3 regions of the Streptomyces sp. NPDC055632 genome follow, and region 1 is predicted to be linked to each of the others. Evidence: predicted binding sites of a transcription regulator. Region 1 holds the regulator's gene; each other region holds the start of a gene.
The links. The regulator HrcA, encoded in region 1, represses chaperone genes, less so after heat shock. The targets are predictions, from matches to a motif close to TTNGCACTCNGNNNNNCNGAGTGCNAA.
Positions count from the first base shown of each region.

Region 2: the regulator HrcA is predicted to act here: its motif matches at 3,434-3,460, upstream of groES (co-chaperone GroES).
Region 3: the regulator HrcA is predicted to act here: its motif matches at 2,926-2,952, upstream of groL (chaperonin GroEL).

Region 1 covers NZ_JBSHHY010000007.1:48,670-56,568, reverse strand. The annotation lists gene ACWGSR_RS12355 (ATP-binding protein) at 1-919, opposite strand, end outside; gene ACWGSR_RS12350 (hypothetical protein) at 994-1,365, shown strand; gene ACWGSR_RS12345 (16S rRNA (uracil(1498)-N(3))-methyltransferase) at 1,559-2,302, opposite strand; gene ACWGSR_RS12340 (nitronate monooxygenase) at 2,299-3,381, opposite strand; gene dnaJ (molecular chaperone DnaJ) at 3,589-4,725, opposite strand; gene hrcA (heat-inducible transcriptional repressor HrcA) at 4,726-5,745, opposite strand; gene ACWGSR_RS12325 (MBL fold metallo-hydrolase) at 5,893-6,621, shown strand; gene ACWGSR_RS12320 (DUF3097 domain-containing protein) at 6,740-7,543, shown strand; gene hemW (radical SAM family heme chaperone HemW) at 7,559-7,899, opposite strand, start outside.
Region 2 covers NZ_JBSHHY010000003.1:90,852-98,750, reverse strand. The annotation lists gene ACWGSR_RS05725 (hypothetical protein) at 1-367, opposite strand, end outside; gene ACWGSR_RS05720 (ester cyclase) at 443-1,141, shown strand; gene groL (chaperonin GroEL) at 1,245-2,873, opposite strand; gene groES (co-chaperone GroES) at 2,980-3,288, opposite strand; gene ACWGSR_RS05705 (polysaccharide deacetylase family protein) at 3,841-4,767, opposite strand; gene ACWGSR_RS05700 (THUMP-like domain-containing protein) at 4,961-6,157, shown strand; gene ACWGSR_RS05695 (hypothetical protein) at 6,090-6,761, opposite strand; gene ACWGSR_RS05690 (polysaccharide deacetylase family protein) at 6,802-7,647, opposite strand; gene ACWGSR_RS05685 (hypothetical protein) at 7,726-7,899, opposite strand, start outside.
Region 3 covers NZ_JBSHHY010000015.1:5,340-13,238, forward strand. The annotation lists gene ACWGSR_RS20025 (class I SAM-dependent methyltransferase) at 264-1,010, shown strand; gene groL (chaperonin GroEL) at 1,131-2,759, opposite strand; gene ACWGSR_RS20035 (cold-shock protein) at 3,121-3,324, opposite strand; gene ACWGSR_RS20040 (MoaD/ThiS family protein) at 3,736-4,014, opposite strand; gene thrC (threonine synthase) at 4,119-5,429, opposite strand; SAM riboswitch class I at 5,423-5,567, opposite strand; gene ACWGSR_RS20050 (glucosyl-3-phosphoglycerate synthase) at 5,718-6,659, shown strand; gene ACWGSR_RS20055 (hypothetical protein) at 6,698-6,967, shown strand; gene ACWGSR_RS20060 (alpha,alpha-trehalose-phosphate synthase (UDP-forming)) at 7,078-7,899, shown strand, end outside.

The DNA of each region.
Region 1 (7,899 bases):
AGGGGACGTTGGTGGCGGCGAGCACGAAGACGCCCTCGTTCCCGGCGCCGCTCGCGATGCCGTCGAGCTCGGTGAGGAGCTGGTTGACGACGTTGCGCAGGCCGCTGTGGTGGGTGCGGGAGCGCTTGGCACCGAGGGCGTCCAGCTCGTCGAGGAAGACGACGCAGGGGGCCTGGCGGCGGGCGGTCTCGAAGATGTCGTGGATGTTCTTCTCGGAGGCGCCGATCCACATGTCGAGGACGTCGGAGAGCGAGACGGTGAGGAAGCTCGCGCCGAGTTCGCCCGCGACGGCCCGGGCGATGAAGGTCTTGCCGCAGCCGGGCGGGCCGTAGAGCAGCAGGCCGCCGCGCAGCGACTTGCCGTACAGCCTGCGCAGTTCGGGGTTGCGCATGGGGGCGAGGAAGGCGGCCTCCAGGCGGTCCTTGACCTCCTCCATGCCGCCGACGTCGGCGAGGCGGACGGAGCCGGGGGCGTCGACGTCCCAGGCGGCCGCGTCCCCGGCGGTCCCGTCGCCGTCGGCGGCCTGCGGGTCCTCCAGGAAGCGGGGCCCGACGAGGTCCTGCACCTGCTGCTCGGCGGCGTCCCAGTCGAAGGAGGGGGAGGGGGTGGGGGTGGGGGTGGAAGCGGCCTGTGCGGGCTCGTCCGGGGCCGGGGTCTCCGCGACGGTCGGCGCCGGGTCCTCCGCGACGGTCGGCTTCGGGCTCTCCGCGGCGGGCAGTCCCATCGCGCGGACCATCAGGGCGCGGGCGCCCGTGTCCCCGGGTGCGTGCTGGAGGGCGACGGCCGCCTCCGCGACGGCCTCGTCGTTGCGCCCCTCCGCGAGGAGGAGTTCGGCGAAGTGGAGACGCAGGGGCACGTCGCCGGGGGCGGCGGCCACGGCGGCGCGGAGACTGCGGATCAGGGGGGACTCGTCGGCCATGCGGCCACCCTAAGGAGCCACCGGGGGCCGTCGTCCACCGGGTGCGCACATCCCCCGTCCGTACACTGCGCCGCATGAGACGGGACGGGGCCCTGCGCAGGCTGACGGTGGACGACGGGACGGTCTGGCTCTGGAACGTCCGGCACCGGCACCCCGACTGCCGGACCGTGCTCGCCCTGCGCCGCGCCGAACGCCCGCACGCCCTGCTCCGGCTGGTCTTCCGGGAGGCGCCGGGCCGCGCGGTGGCCGGGTTCACGATGGGCAGGCACGAGGTGCTCGCCGGGGGCGGCTGGCTCAACCTCGACGAGCCCGGGGTCGTGCGCCGGTTCCTCGACGCGGCGGTCGCCCGGGATCTCGTCCCGACCGCGAACGGGGCGCGGGAGGAGGACGGCTGGCCGCTCTTCGACGAGCTGACGGCGGACGCGCCTCGGTCTTCGGGGTCCTAGGGGGTGTCTCGCCGATCGGGCCGGATCGGGGAGCGGCGTCCGGTGCATGGGGTCTCCCCAGGCCCGCAAGGGCCCGGGGGAAGCATCGCAAGGCGCCGGAGCGCCTTCATAGCTCCGCTATGAGGGTGTTTCGGCAACGCGGCGAGGTGCGGTGCCGGACGCCGCGAGCCCGGCCTGATCGGCGAGACACCCCCTAGCTCCAGCGGCCCGTGCGCCCCAGGACCAGGGCCGTCGCCGCCGTGCCCGCCGTGGAGGTGCGCAGCACGCTGCGGCCCAGCCGGTACGGCTTCGCCCCGGCCGCCTCGAAGGCGGTCAGCTCCTCCGGGGAGACCCCGCCCTCGGGCCCGACGACCAGGACGACCGAGCCCTTCGCGGGAAGGTCGGCGGTGGCGAGCGCGCCGCTGGGGTGGTCGCGGTCCTCGTGCAGGACGGCCGCGAAGTCGGCGCCGGCGAGGAGGGCGGCGACCTGCTTGGTCGTCATGGGGTCGGCGACCTCGGGGAAGCGGGTGCGGCGCGACTGCTTGCCGGCCTCGCGCGCGGTGGACCGCCACTTGGCGAGCGCCTTGAGGCCCCGGTCGCCCTTCCACTGGGTGATGCAGCGGGAGGCGGCCCACGGCACGATCGCGTCCACGCCGGTCTCCGTCATGGTCTCGACGGCCAGCTCGCCCCGGTCGCCCTTGGGCAGCGCCTGGACGACGGTGATCCGGGGCTCCTCCTCGGGGTCCTCGTGGACCTCGGCGACCCGCACGGTGAGCTGGTCCCTGCCCTCGGCGGCGAGCACCTCGCAGGCGGCCCAGCGGCCCCGGCCGTCGACGAGGACGAGCTCCTCGCCCTCCCGCAGCCGCTTCACGGAGACGGCGTGCCGCCCCTCGGGGCCGTCCAGGAGGAAGCTCCCGGCGCCGGGGACGGCGTCGACGACGAAGACGGGTGCGGTCACGAAGTGCTCCTGGGGTCCTGTTCCGAGAGGGCGGTGTCGAGTTCGGCGGCGAGGACCCCGACCAGCTGCCCGGCGGGAAGTTCGCGGGCGAGGCGGTGGCCCTGGCCGGCCCAGAGGGCCATGCCCTGGGCGTCGCCGGCGGTGGCGGCGGCCTTGCGCAGCGGGGCGGTGAGGTGGTGGACCTCGGGGTAGGCGGCGGGGGCGTACGGGCCGTGCTCGCGCATGAAGCGGTTGACGAGGCCGCGCGCCGGGCGCCCGGAGAAGGCCCGGGTGAGGGCGGTCCGGGTGAACAGCGGGTCGGTCAGGGCCCGCTTGTGCAGCGGGTGCGCGCCCGACTCGGGGCAGCCGAGGAAGGCGGTGCCGAGCTGGGCGGCGCCGGCCCCGGCGGCGAGGACGGCGGCGATCTGGGCGCCGCGCATGATCCCGCCGGCGGCGACGAGCGGGAGGCCGGTGCTCTCGCGGACCTGGGTGACGAGGGTGAGGAGGCCGGTGCCGGGCGTGCCGTCCTCGTCCGGGTCGTCGCGGTGCGTCCCCTGGTGCCCGCCCGCCTCCACGCCCTGGACGCAGACGGCGTCGGCCCCGGCGCGCTCGGCGGCGAGGGCCTCCTCGGCGGAGGTGACGGTGACGATCGTGTACGTGCGGACGCGGGCGAAGGAGGCGAGGACGTCGGGCGCGGGACAGCCGAAGGTGAAGGAGACGACGGGGACCGGGTCCTCCAGGAGGATGGCCAGCTTGGCGTCGTAGGCGTCGTCGCGGGAGTCGTCGGCCTCGCCGAGCGGGGTCCGGTACCAGTCGGCCTCTCCGGCGAGCTGGTGGCGGTAGACCTCGACGGCGGCGGGGTCGGCGGGCCGTCCGGTCTGCGGCATGAAGAGGTTGACGCCGAAGGGGCGCCCGGTGAGCCCGCGTACCTGCTTGATCTCCTGGTAGAGGCCGCCGGCCGTCTTGTAGCCGCCGGCCAGGAAGCCGAGCGCGCCGGCCTCGCAGACGGCTCCGACGAGTTCGGGGCAGGAGGCGCCACCCGCCATGGGGGCCTGCACGATCGGGAACCGAGAGAGATCGTTCAGTGCGGTGGTGGACATATGGGCATCGTGTCATGCCGCGGGGAGCGACATGGAAAGGGGCGGTATCCATAGATGGACACCGCCCCTCCCCATGTTCAGGGCTGTATGTGGCAGGCCGGGCCTACCGCCCGTTGAACGCGTCCTTCAGCCGCGAGAACAGCCCCTGCTGACCGGGCTGACTGTGCTGCCCCGGGGGGGGCGACCCCCGGACCCCCGGCAGAGCGCCTACCGCCCGTTGAACGCGTCCTTCAAGCGCGAGAACAGCCCCTGCTGACCGGGCTGGAACTGGCCGGTCGGCCGTTCCTCGCCGCGCAGCTTGGCGAGCTCGCGCAGGAGGCGCTCCTGCTCGGCGTCGAGCTTGCCCGGGGTCTGGACCTCGACGTGCACGATCAGGTCGCCCCGGCCGTTGCCGCGCAGGTGGGTGACGCCACGGCCGTGCAGCGGGATCGACTGGCCGGACTGGGTGCCCGGGCGGACGTCGATCTCCTCGATGCCGTCGAGGGTCTGCAACTGCACCTTGGTGCCGAGCGCGGCCGCCGTCATCGGGAGGGTGACCGTGCAGTGCAGGTCGTCGCCGCGCCGCTGGAACGTCTCGTGCGGGGTCTCGTGGATCTCGACGTACAGGTCGCCGGCGGGGCCGCCGCCGGGGCCGACCTCGCCCTCGCCCGCGAGCTGGATGCGGGTGCCGTTGTCGACGCCGGCCGGGATCTTGACCGTGAGGGTGCGGCGGGAGCGGACCCGGCCGTCGCCCGCGCACTCGGGGCACGGGGTCGGGACGACGGTGCCGAAGCCCTGGCACTGCGGGCAGGGCCGGGAGGTCATGACCTGGCCCAGGAAGGACCGGGTGACCTGGGAGACCTCGCCCCGGCCACGGCACATGTCACAGGTCTGCGCGGAGGTGCCGGGCGCGGCGCCCTCGCCGGAGCAGGTCGTGCAGACGACCGCCGTGTCGACCTGGATGTCCTTGGTGGTGCCGAAGGCCGCCTCGTTGAGGTCGATCTCCAGGCGGATCATGGCGTCCTGGCCCCGGCGGGTGCGCGAGCGCGGGCCGCGCTGCGAGGCCGTGCCGAAGAAGGCGTCCATGATGTCGGAGAAGTTGCCGAAGCCGCCCGCGCCGAAGCCGCCCGCGCCGCCTCCGCCGGAGGCCGAGAGCGGGTCGCCGCCGAGGTCGTATACCTGCTTCTTCTGCGGGTCCGAGAGGACCTCGTAGGCGGCGTTGATCTCCTTGAAGCGTTCCTGCGTCTTCGGATCGGGATTGACGTCCGGGTGCAGCTCGCGCGCGAGCCTCCGGAACGCCTTCTTGATCTCGTCCTGGGAAGCGTCGCGGCGCACGCCGAGTACGGCGTAGTAGTCCGTGGCCACTTACGACTCCGCCAGGATCTGTCCGACGTAACGTGCCACTGCGCGTACCGCTCCCATCGTTCCGGGGTAGTCCATGCGGGTCGGTCCGACCACGCCGAGTTTGGCGACTGCCTCGCCGCCCGAACCGTAGCCGACCGAGACGACGGACGTGGAGCTCAGCCCCTCGTGGGCGTTCTCGTGCCCGATCCGTACGGTCATGCCCGATTCCTTGGCCTCGCCGAGCAGCTTGAGGAGGACGACCTGCTCCTCCAGAGCCTCCAGGACGGGCCTGATCATCAGGGGGAAGTCGTGTCCGAAGCGGGTGAGGTTGGCGGTGCCGCCGATCATCAGCCGCTCCTCGTGCTCCTCCACGAGGGTTTCGAGGAGGGTCGCGAGCACGGTCGAGACCGTGGCGCGGTCCTCGGCCTCCTCGAAGGACTCGGGGAGGTCCTGCACCAGCTGCGGCACGTCGGCGAACCGGCGGCCGACGACCCGGCTGTTGAGCCGGGCCCGCAGGTCGGCGAGGGAGGTCTCGCCGAAGGGCGCGGGGCAGTCCACGACCCGCTGCTCGACCCGGCCGGTGTCCGTGATGAGGACGAGCATCAGGCGGGCCGGGGCCAGCGAGAGCAGTTCCACGTGCCGGACGGTCGAACGGGTCAGCGAGGGGTACTGGACGACGGCGACCTGCCGGGTGAGCTGCGCGAGCAGCCGGACTGTGCGGCCGACGACGTCGTCCAGGTCGACCGCGCCGTCGAGGAAGTTGTGGATGGCCCGCCGCTCGGGCGTCGACAGCGGCTTGACCCCCGCGAGCCGGTCGACGAACAGGCGGTAGCCCTTGTCCGTCGGAATGCGGCCGGCGCTGGTGTGCGGCTGGGCGATGTAGCCCTCGTCCTCGAGCACGGCCATGTCGTTGCGCACGGTGGCGGGCGACACGCCGAGCTTGTGGCGCTCCGTGAGCGCCTTGGAGCCGACGGGCTCCTCCGTCCCGACATAGTCCTGGACGATGGCGCGCAGCACTTCGAGTCTGCGTTCGCTGAGCATCGTGCGCACCTCCAGCTGTCGTCGGTCGATCCGGTTGCTCCGCTTTTGGCACTCGCCCTGTCCGAGTGCCAACGATCCCGGGCCAGTGTACGGCGGCACACATCGCTCCTGGCAAGGAGGCGACGCCCCACCGGTTAGCGTCGGTGCATGGACGTCGACTGGGAAGCACGGGGATGGGAACGGCTCGCGGACGGGGTGGGCCGGCGCCGGCTGCCCGTCTGGGACGCCACGGTGGGGCTCGTCGTGGGCGAACGGGCGGTGCTGCTGTACGACACGGGGTCGTCCCTCGCGGAGGGCGCGGAGCTGCGGGCGGAGGTGGCGGAACTCACGGGCGGCCGGAGGGTGACGCACATCGCACTGAGCCATCCGCACTTCGACCACGTGTTCGGCACGGCGGCCTTCGCGGGCGCGGAGGTCTTCGGCGCGGTCGGCACGGAGGAGCTGCTCGCCCGGGAGCGGGACCGGGAGGAGCTGCGCACGGACGGGGTGAAGCACGGTCTCGACCCGGCGGCGGCCGCGGAGGCGGCGGACGTCCTCGTGGCCCCGCGGCACGTGGTCTCCGGCGAGTGGACGCTCGACCTGGGCGGCCGGCAGGTGCTCCTGGCGAACGTCGGCCCCGGGCACACGGGCCACGACCTGGCGCTCCTGGTGCCCGGTCCGCCGGAGGTGGTCTTCTGCGGGGACCTGGTGGAGGAGTCGGGCGAGCCGCAGGCGGGCCCGGACGCGATCCCGTCCCGCTGGCCGGACGCCCTGGACCGGCTCCTGTCGCTCGGCGGCGGGGACGCGGTGTACGTGCCGGGGCACGGGGCGGTGGTGGACGCCGCGTTCGTACGACGCCAGCGCGAGGAACTGGCGACGCGCTTCTCCGTCGCATAACGTCGCCCGAATGCGCGGCTACGACCCGGACTTGACGCCCCCCTGGCCGCATCTCCCGGGGGACGACCCCCGGACCCCGGCAGTGTCCCGACGCCACGCCCCGGACAGGATTGAGCCCATGCGCAGCTACAACCCGGATCTGACACCCCCCTGGAAGAAGTCGGCGCCCGTTCCTGAGGTCCCGGCCGACCGCGATCTCGTCGTGGAGGAGGTGGCGACGGGCTTCTGCGGGGCGGTGATCCGCTGCGAGGCGGGCACGGTGACCCTGGAGGACCGCTTCGGGAAGCACCGGGTCTTCCCGCTGGAACCGCGCGGCTTCCTCCTGGAGGGGAAGGCCGTGACCCTGGTCCGCCCCTCCCCCGCCGCCCCGGTGCGCCCGACTCGTACGGCCTCCGGCTCGGTCGCGGTGCCGGGCGCACGCGCGCGCGTGGCGCGGGCGGGCCGGATCTACGTCGAGGGCCGCCATGACGCGGAGCTGGTCGAGCGGGTCTGGGGCGACGACCTGCGGATCGAGGGCGTGGTCGTGGAGTACCTGGAGGGCGTCGACGACCTGCCGGCGATCGTCGCGGAGTTCGGCCCGGCGCCCGACGCGCGCCTCGGCGTCCTGGTGGACCACCTGGTCCCGGGCTCGAAGGAGTCCCGGATCGCGGCCCAGGTGACCTCCCCGGACGTCCTGGTCGTCGGCCACCCGTACATCGACGTCTGGGAGGCGGTGAAGCCGTCCTCGCTCGGCATCCCGGCCTGGCCGACGGTCCCGCGCGGCCAGGACTGGAAGACGGGCGTCTGCCGCGCCCTGGGCTGGCCGGACAACACGGGCGCGGCCTGGCAGCACATCCTGTCGAGGGTGACGTCGTACAAGGACCTGGAGCCGGCGCTCCTGGGCCGGGTCGAGGAGCTGATCGACTTCGTGACGGCGCCGTAGCCCCCGGGGGCCTCCCTAGTCCACCAGGTCCCGCACCACCGCGTCCGCGAGCAGCCGTCCCCGCAGGGTCAGGACCGCCCGCCCCGCCCCGTACGGGCCGGGGTCCAGGAGGCCGTCCTCCAGGGCCTTGCGGGAGGCGGCCAGGCCCGCGGGCTTGAGCAGGGCCAGCTCGACCCCCTCCCGGAGCCGCAGCTCCAGCAGGATCCGCTCCACCCGCCGGTCCTCCTCGGAGAGGAGCTCGCGGCCCGCGCCCGGCGTCCTCCCGGCCGCGAGGGCCGCCGCGTACGTGCCCGGGTGCTTCACGTTCCACCAGCGGACCCCGCCCACGTGGCTGTGCGCGCCCGGTCCGGCGCCCC
Region 2 (7,899 bases), on a different contig from region 1:
GTTCCGCGAGCTGCTCCAGGACCACGTCCACGTACGCGACCACGTCGTTCTGCGCGCCGAGCCGGGCCGTGACGAAGAAGGGGACGATCCGCACGCCCGGGGGCGGGGCGAGCGCGAACGAGGCCATCAGCGCCGTCTTGCCCGCCCACGCGTCCGCCCGCCACCACCGGTACCCGGTCCCCGTGCGGCAGAACTCCGCCAGTTCCGCCAGCTCCTCCTCCCGGCCGACGAGTTCCGGCGGGGCGATCCGGCGGACCTGCTCCCGGTACGCCGAGCGGACCGCCGCGCCCGTGCCGAGCACAACATCGTTGCCGTCGCCTATGACGACGACGCCCGCCTCGTTGTCGACGTCGATCCCCCGCTCCATGGCCCCCATGCTGCCAGGGCGCCCGGCGCTTACCGAACCTAGACTGGAAACGTCCCTGCCGCCCCGGGAGGCGTCATGACCTTCATGCAGATCATCGACTGCAGGACGAGCCGCTTCGACGAGATGAACCGGCTCATGGACCGGTGGGCCGAGCAGACCAAGGGGAAGCGGACGGCCACCCACAGCATCCTCGGGAAGGACCGGTCCGACGGGGCCCACTTCATGGAGATCGTCGAGTTCCCCTCGTACGACGTGGCGATGCGGAACTCCCACCTCCCCGAGACCGACCGGCTCTTCCACGAGATGGTCGCGCTCTGCGACGGGATGCCGACCTTCACGGACCTGGACGTCGTGCGGGACGAGCAGATGTACAAGGCCGCCGCACGCCGGTTCCTGGAGCTGATCGGCACGCCGGGGGAGCTTCCGCCGCTGGACGAGGTGATCGCCGAGGGGTGCCACAGCCACGACCCCTCCGACGTGCAGGACTCCCTCGGCATGGACGCGATCCGCCGCGGGATCGGGATGTGGCGGCAGGGGTTCGACTTCACCTTCGCCGTCGAGGACCAGATCGCCGAGGGCGACCGCGTCTGCACCCGCTGGACCTGCGACGCCACCCACACCGGCGACTTCATGGGCCTCCAGCCCACCGGCATCGACGTCCGGATGACCGGGACGCTGATCCAGCGGTTCCGGGAGGACGGCAAGGTCGTCGAGGACTGGTGGCAGTACGACATGCTCGGGCTGATGGAGCGGCTCGGAGCGGTGGAGGAGTAAGGGGTAGGGGGAACGCCGAGGAGCGGTCGAGGAGCGAGGAGAAACGCCGAGGCCCGGTGCCCCCGCGACGGGGGCACCGGGCCTCGGTGCTCAGCTACCGGCCTCAGTGCGAGTGGCCGTGACCGTGGCCGTGGCCGTGGTCCGCCGGCTCCTCTTCCTTCTTCTCCACCACGAGGGTCTCGGTGGTGAGGAGGAGGGAGGCGATCGAGGCGGCGTTCTCCAGGGCGGAGCGCGTCACCTTCACCGGGTCGATGACGCCGGCCTTGACCAGGTCGCCGTACTCGCCGGTCGCGGCGTTGAAGCCCTGGCCCTTGTCGAGCTCCGCCACCTTCGAGGTGATGACGTAGCCCTCGAGACCGGCGTTCTCGGCGATCCAGCGCAGCGGCTCGACGGCGGCGCGGCGGACGACCGCGACACCCGTGGCCTCGTCGCCGGTCTTGTCGAGGTTGCCCTCCAGGACCTTGACGGCGTGGACGAGCGCGGAGCCACCACCGGAGACGATGCCCTCCTCGACCGCGGCGCGGGTCGCGGAGATGGCGTCCTCCAGACGGTGCTTCTTCTCCTTCAGCTCCACCTCGGTGGCGGCGCCGACCTTGATCACGCACACGCCGCCGGCCAGCTTCGCGAGGCGCTCCTGGAGCTTCTCGCGGTCCCAGTCGGAGTCCGTGGACTCGATCTCGGCCTTGATCTGGTTGACGCGGCCCTGCACCTCGGACGAGTCGCCGCCACCGTCGACGATGGTGGTGTCGTCCTTGGTGATGGTGACGCGGCGGGCGGTGCCGAGCACGTCCAGGCCGGCCTGGTCGAGCTTGAGGCCGACCTCCTCGGCGATGACGGTCGCACCGGTGAGGGTGGCGATGTCGCCGAGCATGGCCTTGCGGCGGTCGCCGAAGCCGGGGGCCTTGACGGCCACGGCGTTGAAGGTGCCGCGGATCTTGTTCACGACCAGGGTCGACAGGGCCTCGCCCTCGACGTCCTCGGCGATGATCAGGAGCGGCTTGCCGGCGCCGGCCTGGATGACCTTCTCCAGGATGGGCAGCAGGTCCTGGATCGAGGAGATCTTGCCCTGGTTGATCAGGATGTACGGGTCGTCGAGGACGGCCTCCATGCGCTCCTGGTCGGTCACCATGTACGGGGACAGGTAGCCCTTGTCGAAGGCCATGCCCTCGGTGAAGTCGAGCTCCAGGCCGAAGGTGTTGGACTCCTCGACGGTGATGACGCCGTCCTTGCCGACCTTGTCCATCGCCTCGGCGATGAGCTCGCCGACCTGCTGGTCCTGCGCGGAGAGCGCGGCGACGGCAGCGATGTCGGACTTGTCCTCGATCGGGCGCGCGGTGGCGAGGAGCTCCTCGGACACGGCCTTGACGGCGGCGTCGATGCCCTTCTTCAGGGCGGCCGGGGAGGCGCCGGCGGCGACGTTGCGCAGACCCTCGCGGACCAGGGCCTGGGCGAGCACGGTGGCGGTGGTGGTGCCGTCACCCGCGATGTCGTTGGTCTTGGTCGCCACCTCCTTCACCAGCTGGGCGCCGAGGTTCTCGTACGGGTCCTCGATCTCGACCTCGCGGGCGATCGTGACACCGTCGTTGGTGATGGTGGGGGCGCCGAACTTCTTGTCGATGACGACGTTGCGGCCCTTGGGGCCGATCGTCACCTTCACCGTGTCGGCAAGCTTGTTGACGCCGCGCTCAAGGGCGCGACGGGCGTCCTCGTCGAACTTCAGGATCTTCGCCATGGGAGCGGTTCAGCCCTCTCGGAATTCTGGTGGAACGAACGGCGCCCCGGGGCGCCCAGGAATGGGGCCTCGGGGCGCAGCTCAAAGCCTTCTGGCCTGGGGTGACTTACTTCTCGACGATCGCGAGCACGTCGCGGGCCGAGAGGACGAGGTACTCCTCGCCGTTGTACTTCACCTCGGTGCCGCCGTACTTGCTGTAGAGCACGACGTCGCCGGTCTTGACGTCGAGCGGCAGGCGCTCGCCGTTCTCGAAGCGGCCCGGGCCCACGGCCAGGACGACGCCCTCCTGGGGCTTCTCCTTGGCGGTGTCCGGGATGACCAGGCCAGAGGCGGTGGTCTGCTCGGCGTCGAGCGGCTGGACCACGATGCGGTCCTCGAGCGGCTTGATGGCAACCTTGGAGCTGGTGGTCGTCACGATCCGACCTCCCCCTTCGGAGATCACGGGGTTGACTGTCTGAGGTGGCGAACCAGGTGGATCCGTCGTCGCGGGTGCCGGACCTGCCCGTCGCTGTGTTGGCACTCTCCGGTGGGGAGTGCCAGAGCCGAGACTATGACCGCGATTAGCACTCGGTCAAGCGGAGTGCCAATTCATCGCTCCGTGGCGTGACCGGGGGCGCGGTTGTACGGGGTTCCGGGGCCTTCCGGCAGCGTCTCCCTTCCCGGTCCGCGGTCCGTACGCCCGCCCGTTCGACCGGCCTTCCCTCCACCGTGGCCCGTCCGACCCGCTCCCGTTCGGCCGGCCCTCCCTCCACCGTGCCCCGTCCGACCCGCTCCCGCTCCCCCGTCGCCCTTTCCGCCGGTGGCGCCGACGCCCGGGACCCCACCCCCTCCGCAGCCCTCCGGCCGAGCCGTTCGATCGAGTCGACCGGGTCGGCCGAGGAGGCGCAGCCGGCGAGGGCCGGGAGGACGAGCAGCGTTCCGGCCAGGGCCAGGGCGGCGGCCCGCCGCCGCCCGCGCCTCCCGGGTCTCACACGTAGTCCTCGAGCTTCGCGACCGCGTAGCCCTTGGCCGTGATCACGTTCATCACATGGCGGACCATGTCGGCCATGCTGCCCTTCCAGTCCTCCTCGCCCCGGAAGTGGGTGAGGACGATGTCGCCGGGGTGCAGGTCCCGATCCCACTCGCGCCACTCCATGCGGTCGGGGAAGGCCTCGGCGGCCCACAGCGGGACGGCCTTGACGCCGCAGGACTTGGCCGCGCGCAGGGTGTCGTCGTTGTAGTTGCCGTACGGCGGGCGGAAGAGTTCGGGCCGCTTGCCGTACTTCTTCTCGATGACGTCCTGCATGCCGCAGATCTCGCGCTCCTGCCGGCTGTACGAGAGTCCGGGCAGGTAGCGGTGGTTCAGGGTGTGGTTGTGGAGGGCGACCCCGCCCTTCTGCGACTTCTGCATCCGGGAGAAGTAGGCGTAGTCGTCGCTGACGACGTAGTCGCTGAGGAAGGCGCTGTACGGGATCTTCAGCTCGTCCATCATCCGCAGCAGCTCGGGGTCCTTCTCCGAGCCGTCGTCGATCGTCAGGAAGACGACCTTCTCCTTGGTCGGCACGGTGGTGAAGACGGGCGGCATGCCCTCGCTCTTCGTCTCGAAGCCCTTGCGGGTGGTGATCCTCGGCTTCACGGCGGGCGGGGCCGGCGCTTCGAGCGGGGGCTTGGCGAGGCCCCACTTCTTGGCGGCGAGCGCGCGGGCGGCCTTCCGGACGCGCAGCTCCTCGGCCTTCCGGACCTGCGGTTCGGGCGCGGCGGCGCCCTGCTTCGGGGCCTGCTGGCCGGAGGCGGGGGAAGGCGGTGCGGCGCGGTCCGGGCCGGCGCCGGAGCAGGCCGCGGCGGCGGAGGCGAGGGCGGCGACGACGAGCGCCGCCCCGGACGCCCGACGGGAGCGGTGCACGCCTTTTCTCATCTTCTGTTCCTTTTGTCGTACAAGCTGCATGGCGCCGCATCCTGTCAGCGCGGCGGCTCCTTCCGGCCGCGACACCGCCGTACCCGGCCCACCGTCCCCCGGCCGGCCCACAGCTCCCCGGAGGTCGGGACAGGGCCCAGAACCGGGGGGCCGGGACAGGGGCCAGGACCGGGGGACCGGGACAGGGGCCAGAATGGGACGGGTGACCGACCTCGCCTCCTTCGCCGCCCTGCTCGCCCCCGAGGGGCAGACGCTCCTCGCCGCCCTGCGCGACTACGACCCCGCCCGGGAGCTGGCGGTCGCCTCCCGGCTGCGCCGCGACCATCCCGCCGAGCTGGTCACGGCGGCGCTCGGCCAGGCGCGGCTGCGGCAGCGGGCGGTGGCGAAGTTCGGCGCGGAGGACGCGTACCGGATGTACTTCACGCCGAACGGCGTCGAGCAGTCGACCCGGGCCTCGGTCGGCGCGTACCGGGCCGGCCGGATGAAGGCGCTGGGCGTCGGCAGCGTGGCGGACCTGTGCTCCGGGATCGGCGGCGACGCGATCGCCCTGGCCCGCGCCGGGATCTCCGTCCTCGCCGTCGACCGCGACCCGCTGACCGCCGAGGCGGTCCGCGCCAACGCCGAGGCGCTCGGCCTGTCCGGCCTGATCGAGGTGCGGTGCGCGGACGTGACGGAGATCGACACGAGCCCGTACGACGCGGTGTTCGTGGACCCGGCGCGGCGTGGCGGCCGGGGCAGGATCTTCGACCCGGAGGCGTACTCGCCGCCGCTGTCCTGGGCGGCCGAGGCGGCCCGGAAGGCCCCGCACGCGGCCCTGAAGGTGGCGCCGGGCATTCCGCACGAGGCCGTTCCGGCGGAGGCCGAGGCCGAGTGGATCTCGGACGGCGGGGACGTGAAGGAGGCCGTGCTGTGGTTCGGTACGGAGCCGGGCGCGCGCCGGGCCACGCTGCTGCCCTCCGGCGCGACCCTCGCCGGGCGCGGACTGCCCGACCCGGCGGTCCGGCCGGTCGGACGCTATCTGTACGAGCCGGACGGCGCGGTGATCCGCGCGCACCTGGTGGCGGAGGCGGCCGAGGAGCTGGACGGCGGTCTGATCGACGAGACGATCGCGTACGTGACCTCGGACGTCCTGGCCCCCACCCCGTACGCCGCCGCGTACGAGATCACCGACGAACTCCCCTTCAACCTGAAGAGGTTGAAGGCGCTGCTGCGGGAGCGGGAGGTCGGCACCCTGACCGTGAAGAAGCGGGGCTCGGCGGTCGAACCGGAGGAGATCCGGCGCAAGGTGAAGCCGAAGGGCCCGAACGCGGCGACGGTGCTGCTCACTCGGGTCGCGGGTGCTCCGACGATGCTGATCGGCCGTCCCGCCCGGCCGGCCGGGGAGCGGTGAGCCGCACCGCGAACCGGTAGTGGCCGACGGCCTTCAGCAGGCCGGTGAGGCCCGTGGTCCAGAGGATCAGGGCGACGCCCATGCCGTAGGCGACGAGGCCGTAGCCGCCGTTGTCCCGGGTGGTGCCCGCCGGGACGGCGAAGCCCGCCCAGAGCCCGGCCGCGCACATCACGAAGGACAGCACCAGCCAGCAGGCGCTCAGGGCGGGGGCGCGCAGCCGGGCGTCGGTCGGGCCGTGCCGGTCGAGGGCCGCCCACTGGACGAGGCGTTCCCGGAGGATCCGGTCGCGCCGCAGCCCGCGCACGGTCAGCCACACCCCGGGGGCCAGCACCCCGATGCCGAGCCCCGCCGCGAAGAGCACGATGAACACGCTGATCACGTCGAGGGGATCGCCGAGCGAGACGAGCAGCACCCCGATCAGCCCCCATCCCAGCTGGAGCAGCCCGAACGCCACCAGGAACATCGCGAGCCGCCCGGGGCCGAGCAGCCGCCGCCCCAACTCGCCCAGCGCCCGCGCCCGGTCGGCGATCCGCGCGTCCCGGTCGGGCCAGCTCCGGATCTCGGCGGGCGGAGGCGGCGGGGGCAGCGGGGCGCGCATGGACATGCCCAACACTCTAGGGGTGCCGCCCGAGGGGCCCTCGCCCTCAGACGTAGTCCTCCAGCCGGGCCACCGTGAAGCCCTGCTCCTGGATGCGGCGGAGCATCGTGGCCGTCATCTCGGTCATCGTGCGGCCCTTGAGCTCGGACGGGCCGCGGAAGTGGGCGAGGACGATGTCGCCGGGGTGGAGCTTCCGGTCGCCGCGCTGGTACTGCATGTTCTGGATCTGCATGGACTCGCGCCACAGCACGATCGCGTCCACCCCGCAGGTCCCGGCCGCCGTGCGCGTGGCCTCGTTCCAGTTGCCGTACGGCGGGCGGAAGAGGCGCGGGGCCGTGCCGTACCGCTGCTTCAGCTTCTCCTGCTGGCCGCAGATCTCCCGGCGCTGGGCCTCCGGGGAGAGGGTGCGCAGGTTGGGGTGGGTGAGGGTGTGGTTGGCGACGCCGTGGCCCTGGGCGACGAGCGGGGAGAAGTAGGCGTAGTCGGTGCGGATGGCGGAGTCGGTCAGGAACATGGTGAAGGGGACCTTGAGCTCCTTCATCATCGTGACGAACTCGGGGTCCTTCTCCGCCCCGTCGTCGATCGTGAGGAAGACGATCTTCTCGTCGGTGGGGACGTCGCTGATCACCGGCACCGGCTCACCGGCCCTGCGGACCACCGGCTTCACCGCCGGCGGCGCGGGCGGGGCCGCGAAGGGCTTCAGGCCCCACTTGCGGTACGCGGCGGCCTCCGCCGGAGCGCCCGGGGCCCCGGTCCCGGCGGTGGGCCGGGGCGCGGACGACGTCGGCGGGGCCGGGGTGGGCGCGGGGGCGGCGGGGCGCTCCGCCGTGCAGCCGGTCACCAGGAGGGCCGCGGCGGTCAGCGCCGCCCGGAGCGCGATCGTCTTCTTCACGCGCCGGGAGATGCCCGTACGCCCCGAAAGGTTGCCCGACGGCCGCACGTGTGACCGATCGGACATCCGTCCGTACGGCTACTCGACCGCCTCGAACCGCCAGCGGTGGACCGGCCGGGTGATCAGCTCCGCGTCCGGCTCGGGCAGCTCCGGCAGCTCCGCGTCGAACGCCTCCGCCTCCCACCAGGTGAGGACGAGGACCCGGTCCTGGGGCGCGCGGAAGACCTCCCGGCGCTCCGGCTCGTACGCGAG
Region 3 (7,899 bases), on a different contig from region 1:
GGACCGGGACGCCACAGGAAAGATCGCGCCTCCGGCACCGGGAACGGAAACCCTCCCGGGCGCGCTCCGGAAAGGCCCCTTCCCGGAGCGCGGGACGGGCTTCCGGGGACCGCGCCGCCCCTCGCGCCCCGCAGGGTCCCGGCATGCGGGACGGCCCGCACAGCAGCCGTACGAAGCTCCCACCCACCCCCTCAACACCCTTGCTGACCTGGGGCTTTGGTGTTTCGACCACTAAACTGGGGCACCTCGGAGGGGAGTTCTTCATGGATACCGCCCATCGCCATGTCCGTACGATCGACGACGTCATGACCCTGCTCGACGACCTGTTCCCGCCCGCCGCCGACCGGTGGTCGGCGGGTGGCTCCGGCTGGTGGGACGGGTTCTACGCCGACCGGGACAGGTCGGTGCCGTTCTTCGTCGCGAAGCCGGACGAGAGCCTGGTGTCGTACGCCCGGCGGGGGTTGCTCCCGGGCGGCGGGGGCCGGGTCCTGGACCTCGGCTGCGGGCCCGGCCGCAACGCCCTGTACCTCGCCTCGCTCGGGTACGAGGTCGACGCCGTCGACCTGTCCCCCACCGCGATCCGGTGGGCGGAGGAGCGGGCCCGCGAGGCGGGTGCGGAGGGCGTGCGGTTCGTGTGCGGCGACGCCTTCGCGCCGGGCGTCCTGGACGGGCCGTACGACCTCGTGCACGACTCCGGCTGCTTCCACCACCTGCCCCCGCACCGCCGCGTCGGCCACCTCGCGCTCCTCGACCGGGTCCTCGTGCCCGGCGGGCGCTTCTCCCTGACCGCGTTCGCCGCCGGGGAGGGCGGCATGGGGTCCGAGCTGCCGGACGCCGACTTCTACCGGCGGGGACGGCTCGACGGCGGCCTCGCCTACACCGACGACTCCCTGCGCGCGGTCTTCGCGGACCTGGAGGAGGTCGAACTGCGCCGCATGCGCGACGAGCCCGCCGACTCGGCCGCCTTCGGCGAGCCCTTCCTCTGGGCGGGCCTCTTCAGGAAGGCGTGAGCGGGCCCGCGGGGGAGGAACCCGGACAACGCCCGAGGGCGGCACCCCCTGGTGGGGGTGCCGCCCTCGTTCGCGTTCAGCGATGAACCGCCGATCCCGGGATCAGGAGATCCCCGAGGATCAGAAGTCCATGTCACCGCCCGGCATGCCGCCGCCGGCCGGCGCGGCGGCCTTCTCCGGCTTGTCGGCGATGACGGCCTCGGTGGTGAGGAACAGCGCGGCGATCGACGCGGCGTTCTGCAGCGCGGAGCGCGTGACCTTCGCCGGGTCGATGATGCCCTCGGCGATGAGGTCGACGTACTCGTTGGTCGCGGCGTTCAGGCCGTGGCCGACGGGCAGGTTGCGGACCTTCTCCGCCACGACGCCGCCCTCGAGGCCGGCGTTGACGGCGATCTGCTTCAGCGGGGCCTCCAGGGCCAGCTTCACGATCGCGGCACCGGTGGCCTCGTCGCCGGAGAGGTCGGCCTCCAGCTTCTCGAAGACGGTCGACGCCTGGAGCAGGGCCACGCCGCCACCGGCGACGATGCCCTCCTCGACGGCCGCCTTCGCGTTGCGGACGGCGTCCTCGATGCGGTGCTTGCGCTCCTTGAGCTCGACCTCGGTCGCGGCACCGGCCTTGATGACGGCCACGCCGCCGGCCAGCTTCGCCAGGCGCTCCTGGAGCTTCTCGCGGTCGTAGTCCGAGTCGCTGTTCTCGATCTCGGCACGGATCTGGTTCACGCGACCGGCGACCTGCTCGCTGTCACCGGCACCGTCGACGATGGTGGTCTCGTCCTTGGTGATGACGACCTTGCGGGCGCGGCCGAGCAGGTCGAGGCCCGCGTTCTCCAGCTTGAGGCCGACCTCCTCGGAGATGACCGTGCCGCCGGTGAGGATGGCGATGTCGTTCAGCATGGCCTTGCGGCGGTCGCCGAAGCCCGGGGCCTTGACCGCGACGGACTTGAAGGTGCCGCGGATCTTGTTGACGACCAGGGTCGACAGGGCCTCGCCCTCGACGTCCTCGGCGATGATCAGCAGCGGCTTGCCCGACTGCATGACCTTCTCCAGGAGCGGGAGGAGGTCCTTCACGGAGGAGATCTTGGAGTTGACGATCAGGAGGTAGGGGTCGTCGAGCGACGCCTCCATGCGCTCCATGTCGGTGGCGAAGTACGCCGAGATGTAGCCCTTGTCGAAGCGCATGCCCTCGGTGAGCTCCAGCTCCAGACCGAAGGTCTGGGACTCCTCGACGGTGATGACGCCTTCCTTGCCGACCTTGTCCATCGCCTCGGCGATGAGCTCGCCGATCTGGGTGTCGGCGGCGGAGATGGAGGCCGTGGAGGCGATCTGCTCCTTGGTCTCGACATCCTTCGCCTGCTCGAGCAGGGCGCCGGAGACGGCCTCGACGGCCTTCTCGATGCCGCGCTTGAGGGCCATCGGGTTGGCACCGGCGGCGACGTTGCGGAGGCCCTCGCGGACGAGCGCCTGGGCGAGGACGGTGGCGGTGGTCGTGCCGTCGCCGGCGACGTCGTCCGTCTTCTTGGCGACTTCCTTGACCAGCTCGGCGCCGATCTTCTCGTACGGGTCCTCGAGCTCGATCTCCTTGGCGATGGAGACACCATCGTTGGTGATCGTGGGGGCGCCCCACTTCTTCTCGAGGACGACGTTGCGGCCCTTGGGGCCGAGGGTGACCTTGACGGCGTCAGCGAGCTGGTTCATGCCGCGCTCGAGACCGCGCCGGGCCTCCTCGTCGAACGCGATGATCTTGGCCATGTGAAGTGGTCCTCCCGGACATGGGGTGGATAACGCTCCAGGACCGCGCCGACGCCCGCGACGGACGGCCTCCGCGTGTCCGTGTGGTTCCTTGCCCCACCCGGCCGGCGGCCTCGTCTGCCCGATCCTCGTAGCACTCTCACCTGCCGAGTGCTAACGCCAATGATTAGCACTCGACCTAGGAGAGTGCAAGCGACTCTCGGGTTTCGGGAAGGGGGCACTGGGCTCCGGGGGGCGGGAGGGGCGCCCGGGAGCGGCGACCGACGAGGCCCCGGCGCCCGGCGAACGCGCGAGGGGCCCGCGTCCCCTCAGGGATGCGGGCCCCTCGACGGCGTTGCGTCGGTGGCCGATCGCGCCGCGCTCAGACGGCGAGCTTGACCATGTCCGCCTGCGGACCCTTCTGGCCCTGCGAGATCTCGAACTCGACTCGCTGTCCCTCTTCGAGGCTGCGGTAGCCATCCATCTGGATCGCGCTGTAGTGGACGAAAACATCCGCACCACCGTCGACCGCGATGAAGCCGTAGCCCTTCTCCGCGTTGAACCACTTGACGGTGCCCTGAGCCATGCCTAACTCCCCTATTACTGGCCCTTGCGCGGGGCCGCACTTCACGAACCCCGGGTCAGACCCTGCGCCGGAACGCGTCGACCGCGGCTGAATGTATCTGTCCAACTGCCCTCTGCAACAGGCCATTCGGATGGCAATTCTGGGCAGCGCGGAAAGGAGAATTGGGGAGGTTCCCTTGAATCGCGGGGCAAGTCGGGCCCGGCAAAGCGCGCAGAAGGTGCACAACGCGCACACAGTTTGGCTGCTTCTTGTCAGGTCGAGGCGCGTTCTCATATGCGCCCGGCATGAGCAGCGGCGGGGACTTCCCCAACTCTACCGCGCTCAACCATGCAGAATTGCCCCTTCCGCTTATGGACGCGGAAGGGGCAATTCAATAAAACGGGACAGGAAGAGCGGTGCTCCCCCCTCGGCTCAGCAGCCGCCGGCGACCGCCGGGATGATCGAGACGCCCGAACCGGCCGGGGTGGCCGTCTCCAGGCCCTGCTCGAAGCGCACGTCGTCGTCGTTCACGTAGACGTTCACGAAGCGGCGCAGCTTGCCCTGGTCGTCCAGGACGCGGGCGGCGATGCCCGTGTGGTTCTTCTCCAGGTCCGCGATGACCTCGGCGAGGGTCGCGCCCTCGGCCTGGACCTCAGACTGCCCGCCGGTGTAGGTGCGGAGGATGGTGGGGATGCGGACGTTCACGGCCATGACTTACGTAACCTTTCGGGGAACCGAGGACCGGGACCTGAGGGGACCGGCGGGCGCTGAGGGAGTCAGCGGGCGCTGAAGGAGTCAGCGGACGGCTGAGGGGATCAGCGGGCCAGTCCCGCGTCGCGGAACGCGTCCAGGCTCGGTCGGATGGTGGCGGTCGCCTGAGAGGTGTCGGCCACCGCGTCCAGGGTCTTGAGCCCGTCGCCGGTGTTGAGGACGACGGTGGTGAGCTCCGGGTCGATGAGGCCGTTCTCCACCAGCTTGCGCGTGACGCCGACGGTCACGCCGCCCGCGGTCTCGGCGAAGATCCCCTCGGTGCGCGCGAGCAGCTTGATCGCGTCCACGACCTGCTCGTCGTTCACGTCCTCCACGGCGCCGCCGGTGCGGCGGGCGATGTCGAGGACGTACGGGCCGTCGGCCGGGTTGCCGATGGCGAGCGACTTGGCGATCGTGTTCGGCTTCTGGGGCCGTACGACGTCGTGCCCGGCCTTGAAGGCGGCGGACACCGGGGAGCAGCCCTCGGCCTGGGCGCCGAAGATCTTGTACGGCTTGTCCTCGACGAGGCCCAGCTTGACGAGCTCCTGGAGGCCCTTGTCGATCTTGGTGAGCTGGGAGCCGGAGGCGATCGGGATGACGAGCTGGTCCGGGATGACCCAGCCGAGCTGCTCGCAGATCTCGTACGCGAGCGTCTTGGAGCCCTCGCCGTAGTACGGGCGCAGGTTGACGTTCACGAAGCCCCAGCCCTCGCCGAGCGGGTCGCCGATGAGCTCCGAGCAGAAGCGGTTGACGTCGTCGTAGTTGCCCTCGATGGCGACGAGGTCACCGCCGTAGACGCCGGCCATGACGACCTTGCCCTGCTCCAGGTCGTGCGGGATGAACACGCAGGAGCGGAAGCCGGCGCGGGCGGCGGCGGCGCCGACGGCGCCGGCCAGGTTGCCGGTGGAGGAGCAGGAGAGGGTGGTGAAGCCGAAGGCGCGGGCGGCCTCGATGGCCTGGGCGACGACCCGGTCCTTGAAGGAGTGGGTCGGGTTCCCGGAGTCGTCCTTGACGAAGAGCTTCCCGGGGGCGACGCCGATCTCGCGGGCGAGGTTGTCGGCCTTGACGAGCGGGGTCCAGCCGGGGTTCAGGTTCGGCTTCTCGGCGACGTCGGCGGGGACGGGCAGGAGGGGGGCGTAGCGCCAGATGCTGGCGGGGCCGGCCTCGATGCGCTTCCGCAGCTCCTCGGGGTCGCCGGCGGGGAGGTCGTACGCGACTTCGAGCGGTCCGAAACAGAGTTCGCAGGCGAAGATCGGGCCGAGTGCGAAGACTTCACCGCATTCGCGACAGGAGAGCCCGGACGCGGGACCGAGGTCGACGGTGATGGCGGGTGCGACGGTCTGTACAGCCATGGAGGCGAGGCCCTTTCTCCTCATCTTTCCCATGACGAATTTTTCGCCATGAGACGGATTTGGCACCTTCCCTAGCCGGGGACCTCGCTGGATGACGAGTGACCGACTGGAGGGTTGCCGGGGCTTCAACGGGCCGTTTCCCTCTGCCCCTCTGGATGAGCGGTATTCGATTGTGGGGAGGGCCGGGACTTTCGTTCCTGCGCTCCGACGCGTACGCCACCCCGATGTGCGCGGGGTCGCTGCGTTGTTCAAGACTGTAACCGAAGGCCCGGGCGCTTGGACGGCCCGTCCGAACCGCGAGATGGAGATCACGTGCTGGAAGAGGTGGAGCGCTGGCTGTCCCGGCGGTCCTGGTCCGTGGCGGACCGGCCGCTGGAGCGGATCCTCGCCGCCAAGCGTGCGACGACGGTCAGCGTGGTGCTGCCGGCGCTGAACGAGGAGGCGACCGTCGGGGACATCGTGGGCGTGATCCGGCGCGAGCTGATGTCGGAGGCGGTGCCGCTCGTCGACGAGCTGGTGGTCCTCGACTCGGGCTCCACGGACCGCACGGCGGAGGTCGCGGCGGCGGCCGGGGCGCGGGTGGTGGCGCGCGACGACGTACTCCCCCGGATACCGGCCGTGCCCGGCAAGGGCGAGGTCCTGTGGCGGTCACTGATGGTGACGAGCGGGGACGTCGTGTGCTTCGTGGACGCGGATCTGCGGGACTTCTCCGCGGACTTCGTGACGGGGATCGTGGGCCCGCTCCTGACCGACCCGGACGTGGACCTCGTCAAGGCGATGTACGACCGCCCGCTGGACGGCACTCCTGGTCAGGGCGGCCGGGTGACGGAGCTGGTGGCGCGCCCGCTGCTCAATCTGCACTGGCCGCGGCTGGCCGGCTTCGTGCAGCCGCTCGGCGGCGAGTACGCGGCCCGCCGCTCGCTCCTGGAGCGGCTGCCCTTCCCGGTCGGTTACGGAGTGGAGCTGGGGCTGCTCGTGGACGCGCTGCACACGGTGGGCCTGGACGGGCTCGCGCAGGTGGACGTGGGCGTCCGCAAGCACCGGCACCAGGACGGGCACGCGCTCGGCCGGATGGCGGCGGCGATCTACCGGACGGCGCAGCTGAGGCTATCGCGGGGGCACATGGTGCGGCCGTGGCTGACCCAGTTCGAGCGGGGCGAGCGGGGCTTCGAGCCGCGGACGTACGCGGTGGACACGGAGGAGCGGCCGCCGATGGCGGAGATCGCGGAGTACGCGCGGCGCCGCGTGGCGTAACGCGACCTTATGATCCGTTTTACATACATTCACTTCCCATGGATTCCATGGGCTTCGGACGACGTGCGGGCAGGGCGCTGGCGGTGGCGGTCCTGACGGCGGTGGCGTGGGCGCCCGCGACGGCGGGCGCGGCCCCGCCGCCGCCGGTCCACGCGTCCCCGGCGCCGGGCGCGCCGGGGAAGGCGACCACCCCGCCCCACCCCCGGGGGAACGAGGAACGCCTCTGGCTGCTCGGCGGCCTGGTGACGGCCCTTGCGGCGACGGGCCTGGTGGCGAGGGCGGCCCTGCGCGACCGCCCCGACCTCTGAACTCCTGGCCCCGCGAGGCCGCCGCCGCTCCCCCGTAACCCTGGGTGGCCGGATCCCCCCGTCTTGTATACGTACGTTTGAGCGTTTACGGGACGGGCTAGGTTCGCCACATGGCTACTGTGCTCGTGGCATCCAACCGGGGACCCGTCTCGTACGTACTGGGCGAGGACGGCTCGCTCGACGCCCGCAGGGGCGGCGGCGGCCTGGTCTCCGGCCTGAGCGCCGTCTCCTCGCAGGACAGCGTGTGGGTGTGCGCGGCCCTCGGCGAGGGCGACCGGGAGGCGGTCCGGCGCGGGGTCGGGGAGCCCGGCGTGCGGATGCTGGACATCGATCCGGACGTGTACGCGGACGCGTACAACGGCATCGCGAACTCGGTGCTGTGGTTCCTGCACCACCACCTGTACGACATCCCGCGCGAGCCCGTGTACGACGCGGAGTTCCGGCGCCTTTGGGAGTCGTACCGCGCCTACAACCGCGCCTTCGCGGAGGCGCTGGCCGGGGCGGCGGACGAGGGGGCGGCGGTCCTGGTGCAGGACTACCACCTGGCCCTGGTCCCCGGGCAGCTCCGGGAGCTCCGCCCGGACCTGCGGATCGCGCACTTCACCCACACCCCGTGGGCGTCCCCCGCGTACCTGCGGATGCTGCCGGACGACATCCGCGAGGAGCTGCTGTGGGGCATGCTCGGCGCGGACGAGCTGGGCTTCCACACGTCGGCCTGGGCCGAGGCCTTCGCGGCCGGCGCGGACACGAAGGGCACCGGGACGCGCGTCGCGGTGTACCCGCTGGGCGTCGACGCCGAGGAGCTGCGGGCGCTCGCGTACCGGCCGGCGGTGGACGAGCGGCTGGCGGAGCTGCGGGCCGAGGTCGGCGACCGGAAGACCATCGTCCGGGTGGACCGCACCGAGCTGTCGAAGAACATCCTGCGCGGCCTG